DNA from 4 places in the Neomoorella humiferrea genome. Region 4 is predicted to be linked to each of the others. Evidence: riboswitches for the same ligand, from Rfam matches in the RefSeq annotation. Region 4 holds a riboswitch; each other region holds the start of a gene.
The links. Region 4 has a riboswitch for cyclic di-GMP ahead of MHFGQ_RS01605 (methyl-accepting chemotaxis protein). Riboswitches for the same ligand answer to the same signal wherever they lie in the genome.
Positions count from the first base shown of each region.

Region 1 (5,540 bases), 270 kb from region 4:
CATTGATGATTTTATTGTCCATAAGTTCCAAAGTACAGGGTATAATACCGTGGGCGATAATGGCAGACACCGATTCACCGGCGTCTTCAAGGGTATTGTATATTGCCAACATAGTGCGGTTGGCGCGCGGCGCCGGCGACAGTTTGCAGATTATCTTGGTGGCAATGCCCAGGTTGCCTTCTGAACCGATCAACAGGGCATTAAGGTTAAGCTCCTGGGCTATCGGTTCCACCTTGCCGCCTAGTTGTACAATTTCCCCGTTGGACAAAACTAGTTCCATGCCGATAATATAATCTTTGGTAAGGCCGTACTTAATGCCGCGCATACCGCCCGAATTTTCTCCCAGGTTGCCGCCCATGGTCGACACCTTCTGGCTGGCAGGATCGGGCATGTAAACCAGGCCGTAAGGGGCGACGGCCTTCTGCAACTCCATATTGGTCACGCCCGGTTCTACAACCGCCACGCGATTTTCCGGATCGATTTCCAGGATACGGTTCATCCTGGTCATGACGATAACTATGCCTCCACGCTGGGGCACGGCGCCGCCGCTCAAGCAAGTACCCCCGCCGCGGGGAGTCACGGGAATTTTTTTGCTGCTGGCCAGCTTCAGAATGGCCGCGATCTGCTGGGCATTCTGAACATAGACTACTACTTCCGGCGACCCGTAAACCAGGGAGGCGTCATACATGTAGGTATTTAATGACACTTTGGAGGTCAACACATTATCTTTCCCGACAATTCTTACCAATTCGTTCAGGGTTGATTGATCGATCATTAATTAACCCCTCTCCCTTCCCCTTTTTAAAAATCTTGACCAAGGCCATAATTTTATAGCTAACACCGCTTAAAACGGTGGACCCAGGGTAAGATAATAAAGTTTTTAGCTTCTCTTTTACCGCCCCCAGTCTATTTTGTTAATAATATCACAAAGAGTTAATATTCATTTATTTAAATCTATCAGTAGCTTTGAACAGGTGTCAAGAATTCTCTGGCTTATAAAACCCTTCAGGCCGACGAAAAAAAACCGGTCTGAAGGTCTTTCACCATTTTTCGTAAACTAGCTTCCTGTCTTATGGTCTAACCAGCAGACAGGAAAAATTACAGCAGTTCTTCCCCCTTTACGACTTCGGCTTCGGTCACAAAGCCTCCGGCCGGTATTTTTTCCATATTGCCGCCATACTGCACCCGCCGCACCAGGAGGGCTCCATCTCCAGTTGCTACGGCGAACCCTTCTTCAGGTATTACATCAATTATCCTGCCCGGTGCACCACACCCGCTAATGGGAGAGGCCTCCCATATTTTCAACTTTTCTCCCCGGAAGGTCGTCCAGGCCCCCGGGCTGGGGTTGGAACCGCGGATTAAATTGTAAATCTTCTGCGTGCTTTGCCGCCAATCAATCCTTACATCCGCCTCTTTTATCACCGGTTGATAGGAAGCCAGGCTTTCATCCTGGGGTACAGGGTTTGCCTTCCCTTCCCGGATCAAGCGGACGGCTTCGGCCACCATTTGCACGCCTAAGGGATAAAGTTTTTCAAAATATAGGGATTTCACCGTATCATCGGGATCGATGGCCACTTTTCGCTGCAGGATTATCGGTCCGGTATCGATGCCGGCATCTATTTGGTGGATGGTGACGCCCGTTTCCGTTTCACCGTTGATAATGGCCCAGTTCATGGCGCTGCCGCCACGGTATTTGGGCAGCAGTGAAGGATGATAATTAATGCCGCCGTGGGTGGCCAGATCGATCATGGCCTTGGGGACGATATCGGTTACAAAGGCCAGTACCAGCAAATCAGGTCTTAGGTTTTCAACCCATTTCAGGGCTTCCGGCTCCTTCAAACGTGCCGGCTGCAAGAGGGGCAGGCCGCGCTCCAGGGCCAGCTCTTTAACCGGGTTAGGCCCTTTTTGCCCCGGCCGGTCCGGTACGGTAAGGACGCCGACTACTTCTTCCCCCTGATCAAGGAGGGCCTTAAGGCAGTCTTTGCCAAAAGGAGCCTGACCGATAAAAACGATACGCAAAAAATTTTCCCCTCCCTTTTCCTTTACCCCTGCAGGGTAGCCAGGGGTTTCTCTTTCTCCAATTTTAATATATCCTTAACACATTGAACCTGTCAATGATTTTATGGGGCCGCCGTCCGGCCGCCCCATGCTTTACCTCCAGTTATTGCACAATAAAACCCCTCACCTAATAAGGCAGGGGTTTTATTGCCGCTTTAAGCGGCAGGTATTGAGGAGGTCGTTGGAACTGGCGCTGGATTGGAAGGAAGAGTTGTCGTACCAGTACTATTTGTATTGTCAGCGGTGGGTACTGTTTCCGTAGAGGTCGATACTTCTGTTGTAGTCGAATTGGTACTCGATGATGTTTCCGGAGCCGTTGATGTCGGTGATTCCGTCGTCTCTCCTGTACCTTCTTCAACATCAATATCGCCAGTTTCTATGTCGCTATCATTATTGTCGCCAACATCGATGTCGCCAGTGGCGTCATTATAATTTACTTTTTCTTTAAATACTTCACTTAAGAACCTCAAGGGCACAAAAGTACGGTTGCTAATTAATAGAGCCGGAACATCTAAATTCATTTTTGTTCCATTAACCGTTACTTCCGTGCTGCCAAGGATAAGTACTACGGTAACCCCATTTTTGGTTATGGTTACGGTATTGGTTGCCTCATCCCAGTTAACAGTTGCACCCAGGCCTTCCGTAACCGCCCTGACAGGGATCAGAGTGCGGCCGGATTTAATTACTGGCGGTACATCAAATTTTATCTCTTTATTTTTTACCCGAATCCGGCCTCGGAATTTTTCCAAACCTTCATTTTGGACTTCTTCTGTTATCTGTTCCCTTTTCCTATTTTGATCTTTTAGCCCCTTACTACTTGTAATCCCGGACTCTTCTTGCATCTCTCTTTCTTGCTGGTTCACTTCAGTTTCTAATTTGCTATCGTCTTTTAAATTGCTATCTTCCCTTTCAACCCCGGCGTTAACATAAGACCGATAATCAGTCTTCCCTGCGGCGGCCGCCCCATAATGGCTAGCTTTATGACTACTGTTACCCTTGCCCGGATAAGCGTAAGCTATACCGGCATATAAGAATAGGCCGGCCATGGCCACCACACCAATTAGTTTTTTGTACTTCATTCAACTTACCTCCTTCGAAAACTCCTAAAAAAATTAGACAACCCGCATTAACCGGAGTTGCCCATAATCGTTAGCCAATTACGTATGATTTACCCGGCAACCCGGCTGCCATGACCTGTTAAGGTTTTAGGCCCGTGGCTTTGCGCCCCTGCCTTTCGGTCAGGTTCGCCTTTTGCGGTTTTCATTAATATTAATCGTCACTTTTAATTATTTCTTGACCGTCGTGACCCCCGCAGGATGACGGCTTTCGCCGCAGGTTAGCCGGCATTTCACGATTGACCTGGAGTATCCCGCCCCCTGCCGTCGCGCCTTTCGATCCAGATAGCGGCATCGGGGCAAACGAGCTGGCACTTTTTACAGGCTATGCAGGGTTTGCCGTGACCGGGCTCTACCACCGGGGTGCCGAAGGCCCCCAGTTGTTTAGCCCAGCCGATAGTATCTACTGGGCACTTCTCGATACAGAGGCCGCAGCCCTTGCACAGGGCTGGAAACAGGTGAAATATCCCTTTACCGTTTTCTGTGGTAATGGCCTTAAAAACTGAGCTCAAAATCCTTCGCCCCTTTAAACATTCGTACGTTTACTGCTAACTCCTTGCTTCTGCCTGCCAATATCGTAGCCTCGCGCCAGGGCGCGGTAGTTTAGCTCCCTAAGATTCGGGTCCTGGGCAAACTTGTGGCCCAACTGGCGTTCCAGGGCCTGTTGTACATCTTCTACTTTCAAAAAACCCGTGATGCCTACCAGCACTCCCAGGATGATAACGTTAAAGACACGGGGATGCATTTCCTCCTGGGCTATGAATAGGGCCGGGACGGCCAGACGCCTCTGTTTTTCCCCGTAAACCCGCCGCACGTCGTCTTCCAGACCGCCCTCATAAACCAGTAAAGTCTTCTCGCCTACATACTGCCGTACCCGTTCCACGGCCCGGGTGCTCAAAGCTACCACTATATCGCCGGTAGTAAATTTAGGCGCACTCACCGGCTCCCTGCTTATCTGGACAAAGGCCACCGAAACGCCGCCCCGCTGCTCCACGCCGAAATTGGGGATATACAGGGCCTGGAAGCCGGCCCGATAGGACGCTTCGGTGATGATCTCGGCCGCCGCCTGCACCCCCTGCCCGCCTTCCCCGGCTAGGGCGATTTTAAGATTAAAGTCCACGGGGAGGCACCTCCCGCAAGCGTCCGGACGGTTTTTCGTCCGGCGTCCTGAATTCCCCGATAGGAAAATAAGCCGTCATTTCTTCTTCCACAAAACGCCAGGTAGCTGCGGCATTGGTGTGCCAGTTGGTAGGACAGGACGACAGGGCCTCGATAAAGGCGATGCCTCGGCCTTCCACCTGGTTCTGCAGGCCCTTCTGGATAAAGTTTTTTAACTGGACGATATTGGCGATGCTCCCCCGGGCTACGTAGGCCCCCGGCGGGGCGATGGCCGCCACCAGTTCCGGTCCCAGGATGGGCCGTCCGGTGAGGCCGGCGTCGCGGCCGTAGGGGGTTGTTTCCGTCTTCTGGCCCGGCAGGGTAGTCGGGGCCATCTGGCCGCCAGTCATGGCGTAAACGGTGTTGTTGACCACGATAATGGTCACCAGGTCGTTGCGGGCGGCGCTGCTGACCAGGTGCTGGGCGCCGATGGCGTAGGCGCCGCCGTCGCCCATGTAGGAAACAACTACTAATTCCGGCCGCGCCCGTTTGATGCCCACCAGTACCGGCGTAGTGCGGCCGTGGTGGGTCTGGACGGTGTCCAGGTTGAAAAAGTCCCAAGAAAGGAGAGAACAGCCGATGTCGCACCCGAAAATAGTGCGTTCCTGGATACCAAGGGCGTCGATGGCTTCGCCCAGGGCCTTGAGGACAATGCCGTGGCCGCAACCGGGACAAAATTTGTGGGGCTTGGTTTCCAGCCGCCAGACCCGGGGCATTTGCGGTTGGACGGCGATGGCCATTAGATCAGCTCCTTTTCATGGACAAATTCCACTATTTCTTCCAGTGTTATTCCCATTCCCGGGCGCAGGTACCCGGTGACCGGCGTAGATATACCGTAAAGCCCGGCCTGGACCTGTCTTTTCAGCTGGCCGTAGGCCGATTCTACCACCAGGATATGGCGGGCCCGGCCGGCCAGGGGCCTTAAAGGTTCCGCCGGAAAGGGCCGTAAGGTGATGGGGCGGAAATAGCCAGCTTTGTAACCCCTTTCCCGCAAGACGGCAACGGCCGCCCGGGCGGCCCGGGAAACGACCCCGTGGGCGATAATCAGCAGTTCGGCGTCATCGACGGCATATACGTCCCACTCCATCACCTGGGGCGCCACAGAATCGTAGGCCTTTATGGCTTTCATCAATACTTCGTAAAGCTCTTCTTCCAGGTTGTAGGTATTGCGCAGGTGGGCCGGTTCGCGTTCTTCTCCCGGCAGGCCCG
Region 1 covers NZ_CP136419.1:30,542-36,081, reverse strand. Annotated here, with positions in the region: gene MHFGQ_RS00225 (FAD-binding oxidoreductase) at 1-775, opposite strand, end outside; gene fmt (methionyl-tRNA formyltransferase) at 1,099-2,019, opposite strand; gene MHFGQ_RS00215 (copper amine oxidase N-terminal domain-containing protein) at 2,214-3,137, opposite strand; cyclic di-GMP riboswitch class I at 3,230-3,317, opposite strand; gene MHFGQ_RS00210 (4Fe-4S dicluster domain-containing protein) at 3,407-3,685, opposite strand; gene MHFGQ_RS00205 (2-oxoacid:acceptor oxidoreductase family protein) at 3,700-4,293, opposite strand; gene MHFGQ_RS00200 (thiamine pyrophosphate-dependent enzyme) at 4,283-5,071, opposite strand; gene MHFGQ_RS00195 (ferredoxin oxidoreductase) at 5,071-5,540, opposite strand, start outside.
Region 1: linked by a shared signal. The riboswitch ahead of MHFGQ_RS00215 (copper amine oxidase N-terminal domain-containing protein) and the one ahead of MHFGQ_RS01605 (methyl-accepting chemotaxis protein) in region 4 are both predicted to bind cyclic di-GMP.

Region 2 (5,540 bases), 1.1 Mb from region 4:
CCAGGCTTATCCTGGAGCCCCGCCTGGTGATCCCCGCCGAAAGCCCATCCAGCAGGCGGAAGAGCCTATGCATGGGTAAAAGGCCCCGAGGAAAATCGGACGGCAGTTCACCGTCGGGATGGTGATGATATTGAATAAGATAAACTATGCTCCGCTCCAGTTGGTAAACCTTGCGGGCCAAAGAGGCGCTGCGGAAAGCGTGGTACTGCCCCGGCTCGAAGGCTTCTTTAGGGTCGACCATATCGCCGACCTCTAGATGGGGCTGGACTTTACCAACATCGTGATAGATAGAGGTTTGTACTAATATTTCCCTTGAAATGCCGTCGACAGCCTTCAGCCCTTTCATAAACAATTCCGTCAACAACCGAAGAATATTGATGACGTGGCGGTAAACCCCTTCCTTTATAATGCCGGTAATCTTTATTTTGCCGGTTGCCGAGTCGTACTCGTCCCGGTATTCCGGTATGGATTTAAGCCGGGCCACAACTTCGGGATCGACAATAAGGTTGCCCAGGGCCATTTCAAGTTCTTCCTGGGAATGGCGCAGCGTTGCAAGCTGGACTTTTGATTCTTTTCGCAGTTCCCTTTCCCGGTCGCGTTCTTCCAGGGCTACCCGCAACAGCCCATACGTTGTAAAGATGCCCGATTTCCCCTTCCTGGTGAGGAAATAAGGTGGGTTGTGCTCCCTCTTTTCCGCCCATAAACATATAGCTGAAAGCCCTGCTTCTTCTTCCAGGTAGTCGTCCTCGGCAATAGGTTTTATGAATACCCTTATGCCACTTTCCATTATCCTATTCATGCCGGGTTCCTTCACAAAGGTTCGCAGAATGTCCAGACCGTGCAGCCACCCTACAGGTTCTTCCGCATTATTGATTACCTGCAATACAAAACTATCATTTTCAAGCATCTTTTTTATGGCTTCTGCGATGCTGGCACCTTCCGCAATAGATGGTATTTCACGGGAATCCGAAGTAAGCATGTTCCTCTATAATTCCTCCTTGAAAACGTCGAGTAAACTATTAAGGGGCTTACCTTAAGCTCCCCGCTTTAAATTCAGCCGCTTAATACTCGGAAGAATGTTGCCCCTGAGGTTGGCGAGCCCCCGCATGTACGGGGGCGTCAGGGGCACCTTCACCACGTATGGAACACGAATGATCTCCTGGAGGTACTCTATCGCTATGCCGTAGCTTTTCTGTCCCAGACGAAAGACCACGTACTGGTCAAGGCTTGCAACCGTTGCCCCGGCTATTGCCATATACCTTCCTCCTCGTTCACTCCGATTTCTTTAGCCCTGCTGGAGCTCGTCCGCCAGAGCTGCAATTTCCTCGATAGCCTGGGCAAGCTCTTTCATGCCTTCTGCTTGCTGGCGGCTGGCGGCGGCTGCTTCTTCTGCCGCTTTACTGGCTTCCTGGGCAGCCGTACTTATCTGCTCTACTCCTCTGGCTGCCTTTTCTACCCTTAGGAGGCTTTCATCTGCCTGCTTTTTAACCATTTCCACCCCCTCAACGACCACCCGCATATCGGTTTCAATAAGGTCAAGGTCGGCCGTTGTTTTTTGGGCTTTTTCCGCTTCCTTTTGAATTACATCCCCAATAGTAGTAATGTCCCACTGTACGTTCATCACTTGCTCTTGAATGCCCTTTACCATTTCCTTGATCTGCTCGGCGTTGCGGGCACTCTCCTGGGCAAGGTTCCGGATGTCTGAAGCTACTACCGCGAACCCCTTACCGTACTCGCCGGCCCGGGCTGACTCTATAACGCCGCTTACCGCCAGCATGTTGGTCTGGATGCTTACGCTCTCTATGGTGTCTACTATCTTATCGATCATGCGGGCGTTCCACTCTAGCTGGTTAACCTTGTGTACGTTCTCAAGGTTGGTGGCTGCCGCCTGCTTGATCCCTTTAATCAACTCATTTACCCTGACTTTGTTCTCAGCCAGCAAGTCACTAAGTTCCTGTACTGCAGATTTAGACTCATCGGCCTCCTTCGCAATTACTCCCATCGATTTTTCGATCTGCTTGATGGCGGCGGAGAATTCCTCAGAAGCCGATGCCTGTTGCTCTGCCGATTTCGCTATTTGATTTAGGGCGGCGTTAATCTCTTCTGCCGAACGGCTGGCCTCCTCAATGGCCGAGGATAGTTCCTCCGCCGCTGCCGCCAGGCCCTCGGCCGATTTGACCACATCAGTCGAGTGCTTGAGTTCATCAGCCAGATCGGCTAAATTATTACTGTTATTGCTTATCTCCTCTAGTGCCCGGGCCTGTTGCTCAACCCCCTGCAAGGCCTGCTCAGTGGCGCTGGCCTGCTCCTCAGCAGTCGCAGCTATCTGTTCGCTACCTTTCTGGAACTCGGCTACCGCTTTTTCTACTTCCGTGACCAGCTGCTCAATCCTAGCAGCTCCTTCCACTACTTTGGCTACAGAAGTAGTAATCTTCTTAAGCTCTTCCGTGATAGTCTTACCTTTTTCCGCCTCGCCCCTGGCTACCTCAGCTGCCTTGTTGATGGCTTCAGCCACCGTGCGCACGTCTTCCTGCACACTGTCTACTATCTTCCGTATGTCGCTGGCCGCTTTCTCGGAAGTCTCTGCCAAGGTTCTTACTTCGTCCGCCACTACAGCAAACCCGCGGCCGTGCTCCCCAGCCCGCGCCGCCTCAATTGCAGCGTTCAGGGCTAGAAGGTTTGTCTGGTCGGCTATCCTTACTACGGTCCGGACGATCTCGTCAATCTTGGACGCCTCTTCTTCCAGTTTTGCTACGACCCTGGCCGACTCCTCGTTCCTGGCTGCGCTGGCGTCTACCCCTTGGATCAAAACCTCAATATCGTCAATCATGCGGCTCACCAGATTCTTTATGGCTTCACACCGGTTCAAGGATTCCCGCGCTTGCTGCACCGAAAGCTTGGCAGCTTCGCCGATAGCTTGGATAGCGGACAAGGACTGTTGGGTAGCGCCGCTCGCTTTCTGGGCTCCGCTGGCTATTTGTTCCATGGCAGTTCGTAGTTCTTCTACCGCGCTGGAGGCTTCCTCCACGCCGGCAGAAAGTTTTTCCGCCGCGCTGGCTATCCGCTCGGCAATCTGTTGCAGCTTTGCAAAAGTCCGTGCCTCCATTTCTTTCTTATCGCTTTCTTTGTCCGGTTCACCCTTGCGAGTCTCGCCGTATATTCCTCGGTTGGCAGAAGGTAAAGGCTCCAATGTTTTAGAGGCATTAATTGCCATGATTACAAACTTCTCCTTAATGTTTTCGGTATTTGTTTAACCATTTTAACCAAACATTGTTTGGATACGATAGTGACTAGAGGAAATAATTTTCGTCTAGCAAAAAATAAAGGGAACAGGTTACCTGTTCCCTCTACGAGCCTATACAATTCACTTTATCTCCTCGAAGGTCCACCGGCAACCTGGCAACCATAGCTTATACAAGCCTTAGGCCCATGGCTTTGCGACCCCGTCTTTTAACGGGTTTGCCCTTAACGTTGACTTATTTAACAATTTGCTTAGTATCAGGGGTGATCGGGTGTAGTTAGTTTTTGCCAATTATAAGTCTTCAGGGTAGTTCCAATTTAACCGCCCTTTAAACATTTGGCGTTATCGCTTATCGGGAAAGCAATCTGCTATTTTTCTTCAAAAGATCCACTATCGCCAGCTTCTTCCTGTAAAGGCAGCTAGGTGAGTGCCAACACTTTGCCCTCCTTAATCTGGGCTGTTAATTCTTCGTAACTTTGAAGGCTGGCCGGCAAAAAACCTGCTGCAGCCTGGCGATAAAACCCATGAAAGGGGCTTAAGGCTCTGCGCCAATGTCTTTCGACATGGTTTGCCCTTGAGCATAAGATACGCAGGGAAAGTGAGTTTAATGTTGATTTAGGGGAATTATGGAAAAAAAAGAATGATTTTACCGCGGGCGAGACAGAGGGAAAGAAGGTAAAATAGAAAGAGGATGGAGAGAGGATTTGTTTCCAATAATAGGGAGGTTTGGGAATTATATACCCCCCCCCCCCCCATTTCTATATTTTGCCATTTTAACAATCTCCTTCCAAATTCCTTAGGTGTAATTATATATTCGCGTTTTTTTTCCAAAATCCTCCCAAAAAACTACAACAACGCAAAGTTAATTATGGCAGGTAAAACGTTCCGACTCCACGTTGCTTATCTTCTTTTCTTATGGATGAGGCCGAGCTTAACCTTCTTATGGAAGATATGGGCAACAAAGCGGCAACTATTGTCAATCTGCGCCCGGAGATCGGCGAGCTGATAAATGAATTAGCAGAAATACAGCCGTCGACCATAAAGGCCCTGGTGCATTTCATAAAATCCATGAAGCAGTCGTTGCATTCAAAGTGAAACTTATTTAAGCCGCCCTACATAGAAGCCCGCCCGGCTTCCTTGCCAGGTGGGCTTGTTTTAGCGAAAGTTTTATTCTCGTCTTTGAATCTCCCCTGTTACCCTGTCAATAAAGGTACGCAGCGGCACACTGCCCGTATCCCCGGCGCGGCGTTCCCGGACAGATACGGTACCTTCGGCTGCTTCCTTATCCCCCACCACCAGCATGTAAGGGATTTGTTCCAGCTGCGCGGTGCGGATCTTGTAGCCGATTTTGTCGTTGCGGTCGTTGACGTCGGCCCGGATGCCAGCCCGCACCAGTTCTTCTTTCACCTTATAGGCATATTCATTATGACGGTCGGTGATGGGCAGCACCCGCACCTGTACCGGAGCCAGCCACACGGGAAAGGCTCCGCCGTAATGCTCGATTAAAATGCCGATGAACCGCTCTATACTGCCGAATACGACCCGGTGAATCATTACCGGCCGGTGTTTCTGGCCGTCTTCGCCGATATAATGAAGGTCGAATTTTTCCGGCATGAGGAAATCTAGCTGGATGGTGCCGCACTGCCAGGTCCGGCCCAGGGAATCCTCCAGGTGGAAATCGATTTTGGGGCCGTAGAAGGCTCCGTCTCCTTCATTGACCACATAGGCCATGCCCCTTGCCTCCAGGGCCTGGCGCAAAGCCGAGGTAGCCGTTTCCCAGATCTCATCCGAACCCATGGCATTGTCCGGCCGGGTGGAGAGCTCGACGTGATACTTAAAGCCAAAGAGGCTGTAGAAACGATCCACCAGGTCGATGACGCCCTGGATCTCTGCCGTTATCTGGTGGGGCAGCATAAAGATGTGGGCGTCGTCCTGGGTAAAAGCCCGTACTCGCATGAGGCCGTGGAGGACGCCGGATTTTTCATGACGGTGCACCAGCCCCAGCTCGGCCAGGCGCAAAGGCAGGTCGCGATAGCTGTGCTGCTCTGATTTATAGACCAGAATGGCTCCCGGGCAGTTCATGGGTTTGATGGCGTAATCGGCCTCGTCTATCTTGGTGAAATACATATTTTCTCGGTAGTGATCCCAGTGGCCCGACTGCTCCCACAGGGAACGGTTCAAGATTATGGGCGTGCGGATCTCCAGGTAGCCGGCTTTGCGGTGCTCTTCCCGCCAGAACTGTTCCAGCTCGTTGCGAATAATCATGCCCTTGGGATGGAAAAAGGGAAAACCCGGCCCT
Region 2 covers NZ_CP136419.1:1,838,540-1,844,079, forward strand. Annotated here, with positions in the region: gene MHFGQ_RS09575 (HD domain-containing protein) at 1-979, opposite strand, end outside; gene MHFGQ_RS09580 (chemotaxis protein CheW) at 1,034-1,255, opposite strand; gene MHFGQ_RS09585 (methyl-accepting chemotaxis protein) at 1,286-3,214, opposite strand; cyclic di-GMP riboswitch class I at 3,388-3,474, opposite strand; gene MHFGQ_RS09590 (hypothetical protein) at 4,193-4,336, shown strand; gene thrS (threonine--tRNA ligase) at 4,409-5,540, opposite strand, start outside.
Region 2: linked by a shared signal. The riboswitch ahead of MHFGQ_RS09585 (methyl-accepting chemotaxis protein) and the one ahead of MHFGQ_RS01605 (methyl-accepting chemotaxis protein) in region 4 are both predicted to bind cyclic di-GMP.

Region 3 (5,540 bases), 210 kb from region 4:
ATATTTACCATGCCCAGAAGGTGGAAGGAAACCTGACGGTCATCTTGCGCGAACACCTGGCAAAGATCGGCCACATTCAGATAGCCGACAACCCCGGTAGGCATCAACCCGGAACCGGTGAAATAAATTATCCTTTCCTTTTCCGCGAACTGGATAACGTTGGATACAAGGGATATGTATCCCTGGAGTACATCCCGCTTCCCGATACCCTTAAATCATTATCCTGGGTGACGGAGTACGGTTACACCCTGGGTTAAATGAAAGTTATTAAGGTGCGAAATTTATACCAACTTATAGCGGCACCATCAGAAGAAAAATAACGGGCTGGCATTTGTTTAGAGCGAGCGACTTGGTCTGAGCGATTAAACAGCCTTGGCAAAGCCGAGGAGCGAGGGCGGGCATCGAGGACAAAATGTCCAAGGCCGAATTCTAAAGGCAAGGATGCCGAAGCAAAAACAAAGCCAGCCTGGAGAGAAGTAATTTTCCAGGATAGAAAACTTAAAGAAAGGGGCCAAAAAGATGGGCAAAATCGGTTTTATCGGCTTGGGTATCATGGGTAAACCCATGAGCAAGAATCTTTTAAAGGCCGGCTATGAGCTGGTGGTCTATGATATCAACAAGCAGGCGGTAGACGATGTGGTTGCCGCCGGCGCGGAACCTGCCTCTTCCTGTCGTGAAGTGGGCGAAAGATGCGATAAATTCATCACCATGCTCCCCAATTCCCCCCATGTAAAGGAGGCCGTATTAGGACCCAACGGTCTTATTGAAGGGGCCCGCCCCGGTTCTATCTTAATCGATATGAGTTCCATCGATCCTATGGTCAGCCGGGAAATAGCCGGAAAGCTGGCCGAAAAGGGCGTGCGTATGCTTGATGCGCCTGTAAGCGGCGGCGAACCCAAGGCCATCGACGGCACCCTCTCGATAATGGTGGGTGGCAGGCAGGAAGACTTTGATGAATGCTACGATATTTTAAAGGCCATGGGTTCTTCCGTGGTCCGCACGGGTGAAATTGGCGCCGGCAATGTTACCAAGCTGGCCAACCAGATTATTGTCGCCCTGAACATCGCTGCCATGTCCGAGGCCCTGGTTTTGGCCACCAAAGCCGGAGTCGACCCGGAGCTGGTGTACCAGGCCATCCGCGGCGGTCTGGCCGGGAGCACGGTGTTGGATGCCAAAGCGCCCCTGGTGCTGGCCGGTCAGTTCAAACCCGGTTTCCGCATCAATTTACACATTAAAGACCTGGCCAATGCCCTGTCGGCCGGCCATGAGGCGGGCGTGCCCCTGCCCTTGACGGCTGTTGTTATGGAAATACTCCAGGCCTTAAAGGTTGACGGGCTGGGGGATGCCGACCACGGGGCCATCATTCGTTTCTACGAAAAGCTGGCCCAGGTGGAGGTCAGAAAGAAATAGGGAAAATCAAGTCGCCGTGCGAGGTCCGGGCCGGATTTATGAAGGCCTGGACCTCGCTTTAAAAGAGATAAAAACGATTGGGCGGCAGCTATGGGAATTTATTTACAGTCAGGTACAGGTGCGTGATGTTTATGAAAGAAAGGCTAGTCATCAGGAAAAAGAAAATGTATGAAGAAGTGGTGGAGCGTATTCTTCAGCTTATAAAATCAGGCGAATATAAGGTTGGCGATCGCCTGCCGCCCGTACAAGAGCTGAGTGAAATGTTCGGCGTGGGCACCCCTACATTAAGGGAGGGGCTTTCCGTCCTCTCTTCGAGCGGTATCCTGGAGATCAGGCACGGCAACGGGATTTACATCAAGCGTTTTCCCCTGGAGGCCGAGGACGTTCTCGCCCAGATAAATGAAGTGGAGTACGAACAGCTCCTTTCCTGGGTGGAGTTTCGCCGGGCCCTGGAAGCTGAAGCCGCTGCCCTGGCGGCCGAGAGGCGTGACGAGGCAGATCTTGAGGCCATTGAGGCGGCGGAAAGAAGACTGGAAGAAGAGATAACACGGGGAGAAATCACCATCGAACCCGACTATCAGTTCCACAACACTATAGCCCTGGCTACCAAAAACCCCATCTTTATTCAAACCGCCAGCACCATCGAGCACATTATCAGGCAGTATTTCCATTTGAGTTTACGCTATGGTAAAACTTTTCCGTGGCATCGCGAACTCGTGGTTACGGAACACCGGAAAATCATAGAAAACATCCGCAATAAAAAACCGCGGGAGGCGCGCAATGCCATGCTGGAGCATCTTAACAACGTGGCCGGCCGGGCCAAGCTCCTGGAGAGCATGGCAAAGGGCGAAAAATTAGATAAAAGCTAGATTGCCGGGCATATATTTTAATGTATTTTTAAAGTGACGTTAATACAATTATAACTCCTGCATGTTAATATACAGGTGAGCAAAGCCCTCTGACCTCCTTTTTAAATATAAATTTCCTACCACACCCGGAATTAGCCGGGTTGTTTTTTTATTTTGCAGGAAAAAAGGTATTGATGTCGAATAGCGTAATAAAAAGTAAAATGTTACCGCTAAAGGCAAACCCCACCGAAAGGGGGGGACGCAAAGCCATGGGTCTAAGGCTTTTTAAGCTATGATCGCCAGGCTGCCGGTACCTTGATGCTGATTTTTTATTAAGCATTGAGTTTCAGGGCGGCCTTAAGTTTTCGCGCCGCCCTTAATTTTTTAGTAGCATTGGGGCCCGCTCACAGGAAGGGGATTACCGGATGTCATGCAGGGAAAGGCTTATAAACCTGGAAGTATTGGAAGCCCTTTTGGACGATTACCTGTCTCGTAAAAGTGTGTCAGCGCCGTATAAACGCTTTCTTTTGCGGATGATTGAGGGTCAGGTGGAAATCCTCGTCCATAATCTTTTACAAAAGGTTGATGATACAATAATGCATAACTACAAAAATTGGCGGCAGAAAGCTTGACAGGACCGGTGCTATCTGCTAAGATAACGCTACGGAAAGGGAGTACCTTATTACGGGCGGAAGTAGCTCAGTGGTAGAGCATCGCCTTGCCAAGGCGAGGGTCGCGGGTTCAAATCCCGTCTTCCGCTCCATATTTTTCGCTGAGGGCCTCGGCACGGGTATTAACCTGTCCGAGGTGTTATTCTAAATGCTGCTTTTTAAGGATGCGGCAGGAAAAGGTAATGGCAACGGCGAAATATGCTAAACGTAGTAGGGATCAGGGAGGAGCAGTTAAGTAATGAAGGCAACCGTCGAGAAGCTGGATAAAAATCAGGTACTTCTGGAAGTAGAAGTGGAAGCCCCCAGGGTACAAAAGGCCATAGATCAAGCCTATCGCCGCCTGGTAAAGCGGGTAAACATACCGGGGTTCCGTAAAGGAAAGGCGCCGCGTTTTATCCTCGAGCGTTATATAGGCAAAGAGCCCATCTATGACGAAGCGGTGGAAATTGTCGTGCCGCCGGCTTATGAAGAAGCCCTGGCCGAACACAGCCTGGAACCCATCGACCGGCCGGAAGTAGAAATAGTCAAGGTAGAAGAGGGCGAGCCTTTAATCTTTAAGGCAAAGGTCGAGGTAAAACCTGAAGTCCAGCTGGGACCCTATAAGGGGGTTGAAGTAGAAAAACCCGAGGTTCGGGTCGGCGAAGAAGACGTCGACGCCTACCTTAAAAGCATGCAGGAACGGTATGCCACCCTGAAAAACATCGAAGACGAACCCGCAGCGGTAGGTGACATCGTCGTTATCGATTTTAAAGGTACGGTAGATGGAGAACCCCATCCCGGCCTGGAGGGCAGCAATTTTACCCTCGAATTAGGCTCGGGCACACTGGTCCCCGGCTTTGAAGAACAGCTAGTAGGTGCCAGGGTGAATGAAGAACGTACCATAAACATTACCTTTCCGTCCGACTACCATCAAAAGGATCTGGCAGGCAAGGAAGCCGTCTTTCAGGTTACCGTACGGGGAATTAAGCGAAAAGAGCTGGCGCCCTTAGACGATGAGTTCGCCAAAGACGTGAGCGAGTGCGAAACCTTAGACGAACTGCGCCAGGATATCCGCCGTCGGTTGGAGGAAAGACGGCGCCAGGAAATCGATGCCGCCGTCAGGCAGGCGGTGGTGGCCAAGGTCGTAGATGCGGCAACAGTAGATCTCCCGGAGGTTATGGTCAGACGACGCATCGCTGCTCGCATCCGCGAACTGGAGCGCAACTTACAGATCAGAAAAATAACTCTAGATGAGTTCTTAAAAGAAAACGGGAAGAATATGGAAGATCTAGATAAAGAATTCCGGCCCGGAGCGGAACGGGAAGTAAAGACGGAGCTGGTTTTGGAGGCCATAGCAAAAGCGGAAAATATTGAGGCCACTGAAGAAGAGGTGGTGGCGGAAATCGACAAAATGGCACGCGCCTTCCGGCAGGATCCCGAAGAAGTCCGGAAAAATTTGGGCGACTTGTCTTTCCTGAAATACGATATAATGATCAAAAAGACCATTGATTTTCTGGTGGAAAACAGCGTGGCCGTTCCGCCCCGGGAAGGCGGAGTAGAGGAGAAGGGAGAAACTGCTGCTGCAGGGGAGTAACATTTTCCTATGGAGGTGGGATAAGGAGTGTCTATCCTGGTACCGGTTGTCGTTGAGCAGACGAACAGGGGCGAGCGGGCCTACGATATTTACTCCCGCTTGCTAAAAGACCGTATCATTTTTTTGGGCAGCGCCATAGATGATCATGTGGCCAACCTGGTGATTGCCCAGATGCTTTTCCTGGAAGCGGAGGATCCCGATAAAGATATCCACCTATATATCAACAGCCCCGGTGGCTCCATTTCTGCAGGGATGGCCATCTTTGACACCATGCAGTATATCCGGCCCGATGTATCTACCATTTGCGTCGGCCTGGCGGCCAGCATGGGTGCCTTTCTTTTAGCGGCCGGCGCCAAGGGCAAACGTTTCGCCCTGCCCCACAGCGAGATCATGATTCACCAGCCCATGGGCGGCACCCAGGGCCAGGCCGTAGATATCGAGATCCACGCCAAGCGTATCCTGGCCATCCGGGATACTTTAAACCGTATTTTGAGCGACATTACCGGTAAACCCGTGGAACAGATTGCCAGGGACACCGACCGCGATCATTTTATGACGCCCCTGGAAGCCAAAGAGTACGGTTTAATCGACGAGGTGATCACCAAGCGCGAGTTGCCCCGTAAATAGGGACGGCGAGGTGAACTAAACATGTATAAATATACCGACGATAAGGGCCAGCTGAAGTGTTCCTTCTGCGGGAAACTTCAGGACCAGGTTAAAAAACTGGTCGCCGGCCCCGGCGTCTATATCTGCGACGAGTGTATAGAACTGTGTAACGAGATAATCGAGGAAGAACTGAACGAGGATCTCAACCTGGAGATGGGTGAGCTGCCTAAACCCAAAGAGATCAGGGAAATCCTCGATCAATATGTCATCGGCCAGGATAAGGCCAAAAAGGCCCTGTCCGTGGCAGTATACAACCACTATAAGCGCATCAACCTCGGTGCCAGGATGGATGACGTTGAGCTCCAGAAGAGCAACATCATCATGCTTGGCCCCACCGGCAGCGGTAAAACCCTGCTGGCCCAGACCCTGGCG
Region 3 covers NZ_CP136419.1:511,744-517,283, forward strand. Annotated here, with positions in the region: gene hyi (hydroxypyruvate isomerase) at 1-257, shown strand, start outside; gene garR (2-hydroxy-3-oxopropionate reductase) at 520-1,410, shown strand; gene MHFGQ_RS02575 (FadR/GntR family transcriptional regulator) at 1,542-2,279, shown strand; cyclic di-GMP riboswitch class I at 2,484-2,570, shown strand; gene MHFGQ_RS02580 (hypothetical protein) at 2,684-2,890, shown strand; tRNA gene MHFGQ_RS02585 (tRNA-Gly) at 2,947-3,021, shown strand; gene tig (trigger factor) at 3,168-4,502, shown strand; gene clpP (ATP-dependent Clp endopeptidase proteolytic subunit ClpP) at 4,530-5,129, shown strand; gene clpX (ATP-dependent Clp protease ATP-binding subunit ClpX) at 5,151-5,540, shown strand, end outside.
Region 3: linked by a shared signal. The riboswitch ahead of MHFGQ_RS02580 (hypothetical protein) and the one ahead of MHFGQ_RS01605 (methyl-accepting chemotaxis protein) in region 4 are both predicted to bind cyclic di-GMP.

Region 4 (5,540 bases):
TGGGCCGCCCGGAAAATGGTATTCAACAATTCAATGTCGTCTGGGGACTGCTCCAGCTTGACAATAGCTTCATCCAGCTGCTGCAGCTGTTCTTCTGCTTCGTCAAGGAAAATGCCCAGATACTGGGACATATCCAGTTCGCTCATTGTCCATCCACTCCGGCCGCCATACCCTGTTCTAGCTGACGCTGTTCGCTTTCCTGTAGAACCCGTTCCAGATCTAAAAGGATAATCAACCGTTCATTCCATTTCCCCACGCCTTTTAAATAGGCCACATCAATACCGCTGATCATGGAAGGAGGCGGTTCAATGCTGGCCACCGGCAGGCGTAGAACTTCAGAAACGGAATCGACGATCATGCCGACGGTTACCCGCCCCATCTCTACCACCATGATCCTCGTGTTATTCGTGACCTCGCCCTGGGGCAAATGGAAGCGTTTGTGAAGGTCGATCACGGGGATGATGCGACCGCGCAGGTTTATTACCCCTTCTATAAAGGCCGGGGTTCGCGGAATCGGAGTAATGTTCTGCATGCGAATGATTTCCTGGACGTAGTTGATGTCGACGCCATATGTTTCGCCGGCCAGCTGAAAAACTACCAGCTGCACTTCGGCCGCCGTTCCGTTTGCCACTTATAGCTCACCTCTCTTTATGATGGTTATTTCCGCATATAGAGTTTAATTCCTGCAAAAAAAGTATATTTTTATCTTTCCGGGTCAGGCTAAAAATAGATTAGACCGCTTGAAGGATGTGGAAAATATGCCTCCGCGCATTAAATGTCGGGTAGCCAATTGCATCTACTGGCAGGACGGCACCTGCGGCGCCGAAAGCATAACCGTGGCCGTTCAAGGAACGCCCAATAACTCCAGCGCCAAAAACGATCGCGACACCGAATGCGAAACCTTCCAGGCCCGGGCATGAGGCGGTCCTTTAAAGTTTGAAACTGGCCACCGCCCTTTCCAGCTCACCGGCGGCCGTCGCCAGCTGCCGGGCCGCCTGGCTGATCTGGTCTACAGCCGCCGTCTGCTCTTCGGTGGAAGCGGAAACCTCCTGGGTGCTGGCGGCCATCTCTTCTATACCGGCGGCTATGCTCTCCACCCGGCCCTTTACCTGCCGGGAGCCGGCGTACATTTCTTCGGACTTGGACGCCACGTTTTTAATTTTACCTACCAGGGTGGCGACGGCTTCGGCAATGGCCGCGAAGGCCGTGCCTGTCTGGCCTACCACTTCCGCCCCCCGGCGAACGTCGGCGGTGCCTTCGGCCATGCCGGCCACGACGCGCTCTGTCTCGCGCTGAATTTCGGCAATCAGGCCGACGATCTCTTTGGCGGCACCCGCCGCCTGCTCGGCCAGCTTGCGTACCTCTTCGGCCACTACGGCAAAGCCGCGGCCCTGCTCCCCGGCCCTGGCCGCTTCAATGGCAGCGTTGAGGGCCAGGAGATTGGTCTGCTCGGCGATGCCGGAGATAACGCCGACAATCTGGCCTATCTGCCGGGAACGGCTGCCCAATTCTTCAATGGCTGCAGCCAGCTCTTTCATCCTGCTGGTAATGGCCTCCATTTGACGGGTGGCCTCTTTCACCGCCAGTTCGCCTTCGGCGGCCTTCGCCGCTGCCTGTTCGGAAGCGGCGGCCATCTCCTCGGCATTGCGGTGCACTTCTTCTACCCGGGCCACCTGGGCGTCGGTCGCCGCCGCTGTCTCGCTGACATGGCGGGCCTGGTCTTCGGCACCTTTGGCCATTTCCTGGGTGGTGGCCGCCACCTGGCGGGCGGCCTCTCCCAGTTCCTGAGACATACGCGCCAAATCCCGGCTGGCCGCAGTCACCTGTTCCGTCATTGTGCGCACCCGGCCGATGAGCCGGCGCAGGTTGTCGCCCATGGCGTTGAAGGCCGCGGACAATTTGCCCACTTCGTCATTGGCGAAAATCTTGAGGGGTTCGGCGGTGAGGTCCCCTTCCGCAATGCGCGCAGCGTAGGCGGCCAATCTGCCTAGAGCCCTGGAAATCATGCGGCTGATGAGCCAGGCCACCGCCAGGGCCAATAGAAGGGCCAGAATGAGGCCGCTGATGAGGGCGGAACGCGCCGCGGTGACGGCTGCGGCCAGCCGTTCTTCGGCCGTTTTATTTTGATCGCCCATCTCTTTAGCCAAATGGTTGCCAATATTATTGAGGTTGTCCAGGGAGGCCCCCATCTGGAAGCTTAATATGGGCAAGGCTGCCAGGCGGTCGGCCTGGCTGGTATTGACGATGCTGTTTTTAAAGGTATCGTTGAAGCTCTTGGCGGCCTGGGTCATGGCCGCAAGGTACCCGGCTGTTTGCCCGTCGAGCTGCCGTCCTTCAAGGGCGGCGCGGGCGTCGTTGAAACGCTGCATGGCCTCGTCAAAAGCATTGATATGTGTCGCGGAGCCATTGATTATGTAATCGGTGGCCCGGCGGTAAGCATCCCAGACGGCATTGCTCATCTCATTAAAAAGCATGTTTTCTTCGTGGGTCTGAATGACTTCCCGAGAAATAGCGTCAATTTCCTGCAGGCTGAAGTTTACATAGGCCACCACGGCAACAAATATCAAAATCACAAGGGAAAATCCGGCCAACAATTTCGCGCCCAATCGAACGCGGCTAAAATATCCCCCTCCGCCTTTAGCCTTAAGACTCGGGAATGCCCCGGGCGTTTCGCCGCCTCTCTGTCCCTTTTCCTCCTTCTTTTTCCTTAATAATCGGCCCATATACTTGCAGCTCCCCTCCGGTTGTTAAAATAATAAAGGCCACCCCCTGGGTAGCCCCGTTCCACCCGCGGCAACTGGCTGTCCTGGCCCTTACCGGGCTTTAGACCCTGTAGCTTTGCGCCCCTGCCTTTCGACAGGTTTGCCTTTTTTCGGGGAATTTTTTCTATTTTCGCCTTAAATTATACCCCAGGGGGCGGCATTATGCAAGATATGCCAATTAAGAATTTCTTTGCTATTCTTCCATGCCTCCTGCCGCCATTAACTCGGAAACCGTCACCAGCTCGTACCCCTTTTCCCTAAGCCTTTTTACCAGGAGGGGGAGGGCCGCCAGAGTTCCGGGATGACCTTCGTGGAGAAGGATGATGCTCCCGTCCCGCACATTATTCATGACGTTTTTGACGATGGCGTCCGGACCAGGGTTGGACCAGTCGCGGGGGTCGATGTTCCAGGTCACCGTTTTTAATTTTAATTCCGTAGCCGCGGTAAGCAGATCGTCACTTAAGGCTCCATAGGGAGGGCGAAAATATTTAATCTGCCCGCCGCTTATTTCCTCCAGGACAAAGGCGGCCTGCCTCAAGTCGGCTTGGGCCTCTTTAAAGGGAACCTTGCTTAAGTTGGCGTGGCGCCACGAATGGCTGGCTACTTCGTGCCCCCCGGTAAGAACCGCCTGCACCAGCTGGGGAAAGGCCTGCGCCTGCCGCCCGACCAGGAAAAAGGTCGCCGGGGTTTTGGTGGCTGCCAGCACTGCTAAATAGCGCTCCGTCCATCGAGGAAAAGGGCCGTCGTCAAAGGTGAGGGCCACCCGGCGTCCGGCATTTGGTACCTGGCGCAGGGGCCGGGACGGTTCTACACGTTCTGCAGGATGAGTTTCCGTAGGATAAGGTTTTAACCCTTCCGGTCCATTGGATAACCCCGGAGGGGAGGTTTCCGGCAATGCCTCCATAAAAACGTATGGAAATACGCCGTCTTCCCGGTACCAGGACGCACCGGCGATAGTAGCGACGACTGACATTAAGGCCGCCAGGGTAATCACGTAACATAGCCGCAGCAATACCTCGGCCCAAACCGCCCTGGCATGCCTGCCGACACCCTCCGCCCGAAGCCAGCGCTCCTCAACAATTTTCCCTGCCTGTCCCATTTCTCGGACCGCCTTCCCGCCCGCAAGTCTTTCGTCCTTCTACATAATTAGACGTTTTTCCAGCAAGTTAGTTCCGTAGATATGAGTGAAAATTAAAGGCCGTCGCCCCGTAGTATTTTAAAATAGTGAGCAGGGCCTTCTGAGTGAGGATCTCATAACGATAATAGCGCTGGATATAAGATAGGGCCTGCCGCAGTACTTCCCCGCCGACGGCCTGTTCCATTTCCAGCCAGAAAAGGGCGCCGCGATTATACACGGCCCGACGGTATGCCTGTTCGTCGCCGTATTCCTCCAAGGATAAATCAACGGGTTGCCCTGTCAGGGCCCCCAGACGTTTGATTTCGTCCAGTTTGGTCTGATAAAGGGCGGTGTTAAAGTTACGGTAAAACATAAGGGTGCTGTACTCGGCAAGGCCTTCGTCAATCCAGGCGGAACGGACGCTGTCGTTGCCCACCAGATTGTACCACCACTGATGGGCGACTTCGTGGACGACGGTGGCGGGATTAAAACCTTTGCGGTTGCTGATAATAATAAAGCCGGGGTATTCCATACCTGCCAGGTCATCGAGGGGAACAAAGGCCAGATGCAGGTAACTGTAGGGGTAAGTTCCGAAGACGCGCTGGAAAAAATCTAAAGCCCGTTCTGCCGCGTCGAGGGCCGCCATCGCCGGCTCATCCCTGGCGGCCATCACCAGCTGCACCAGACCCGCCTGACGTGTGATAAAATCCCAACCGGCAGCGGCCGTAAAAGCAAACTCGCGGATGGGTTGGTCGCTGTTAAAGGTCCAGATGACCTGGCCTTTTTCTTCCCATTTTCCCGTTTCCCGTCCAGAGGCCAAAACCTGGTAACCGGTAGGTACCGTCAGGCGGACGCGATAATAAGCGGAACCGGCAAAATAAGGTTCACCAAAATAGGCGGAGGCCATCCCCTGCCAACTGCCCGCGACATAAGGAGCAAGTATAGGATACCATCCTGCCGCCATCAAGGTAGCCCCCGTCCGCCCGAGGCGCCCGGAAGCGCCGTCTTGTATCTTTGTAGTAAAGGAAATGGCCACGAAGATGGTTTCCTGCGGTGCAAGAACGGCCGGCAGGAATACTTCCAGGGTACTGCCTTTAGTGTTAAAGGTAACTGGTCGATTGTTTACGCTCACTCTGCTAACTGTTATCTGACTGCCCTTGCCATAGGGGGCATTGGCGGGAAGGTTGAAATACAGTTTTTCCAGGGATAGAAGGTTGGGGTTTTGGTAGGCCAGAAAAAGTCTGCCTGCCAGCTGGCCCAGATTGGGATCATATGATGCCTGGAGGTCGTAGACGGGATAATAACGAAAATGCAGCCCCTTCCCGCCTTGAAGGGATGGCAGGTACGTATCTTCGTCCCCCCGCCCGGGTTGGTCCAGGACTTCCAGAGCCAGGGTTAGCGGTATGTAGAGCCTGTCGTCGACCAGGACAGGAGCCGTTTCCAGCCGCCGGGTTGTGCCGTCGATTTCAGCCGTAGGGCTGCCGACAGTCACAACGGCGACCTTTTTTCCCCGCAACACCCCCCTGTTCCTGTACCAGTCGACACTGCCCCCCATCAAGGAAAAGAACTCCTGGGCCGCCACCAGAATATGACCTTCCGCCTCTAGAGGAGGCTGTTCCAGGACTACCTGTTTGAAGGGAACGTTATAAAAAGGGTTTCCC
Region 4 covers NZ_CP136419.1:297,229-302,768, reverse strand. Annotated here, with positions in the region: gene MHFGQ_RS01620 (chemotaxis protein CheA) at 1-146, opposite strand, end outside; gene MHFGQ_RS01615 (chemotaxis protein CheW) at 143-631, opposite strand; gene MHFGQ_RS01610 (DUF1540 domain-containing protein) at 759-920, shown strand; gene MHFGQ_RS01605 (methyl-accepting chemotaxis protein) at 930-2,573, opposite strand; cyclic di-GMP riboswitch class I at 2,790-2,877, opposite strand; gene MHFGQ_RS01600 (polysaccharide deacetylase family protein) at 2,956-3,861, opposite strand; gene MHFGQ_RS01595 (M1 family aminopeptidase) at 3,929-5,540, opposite strand, start outside.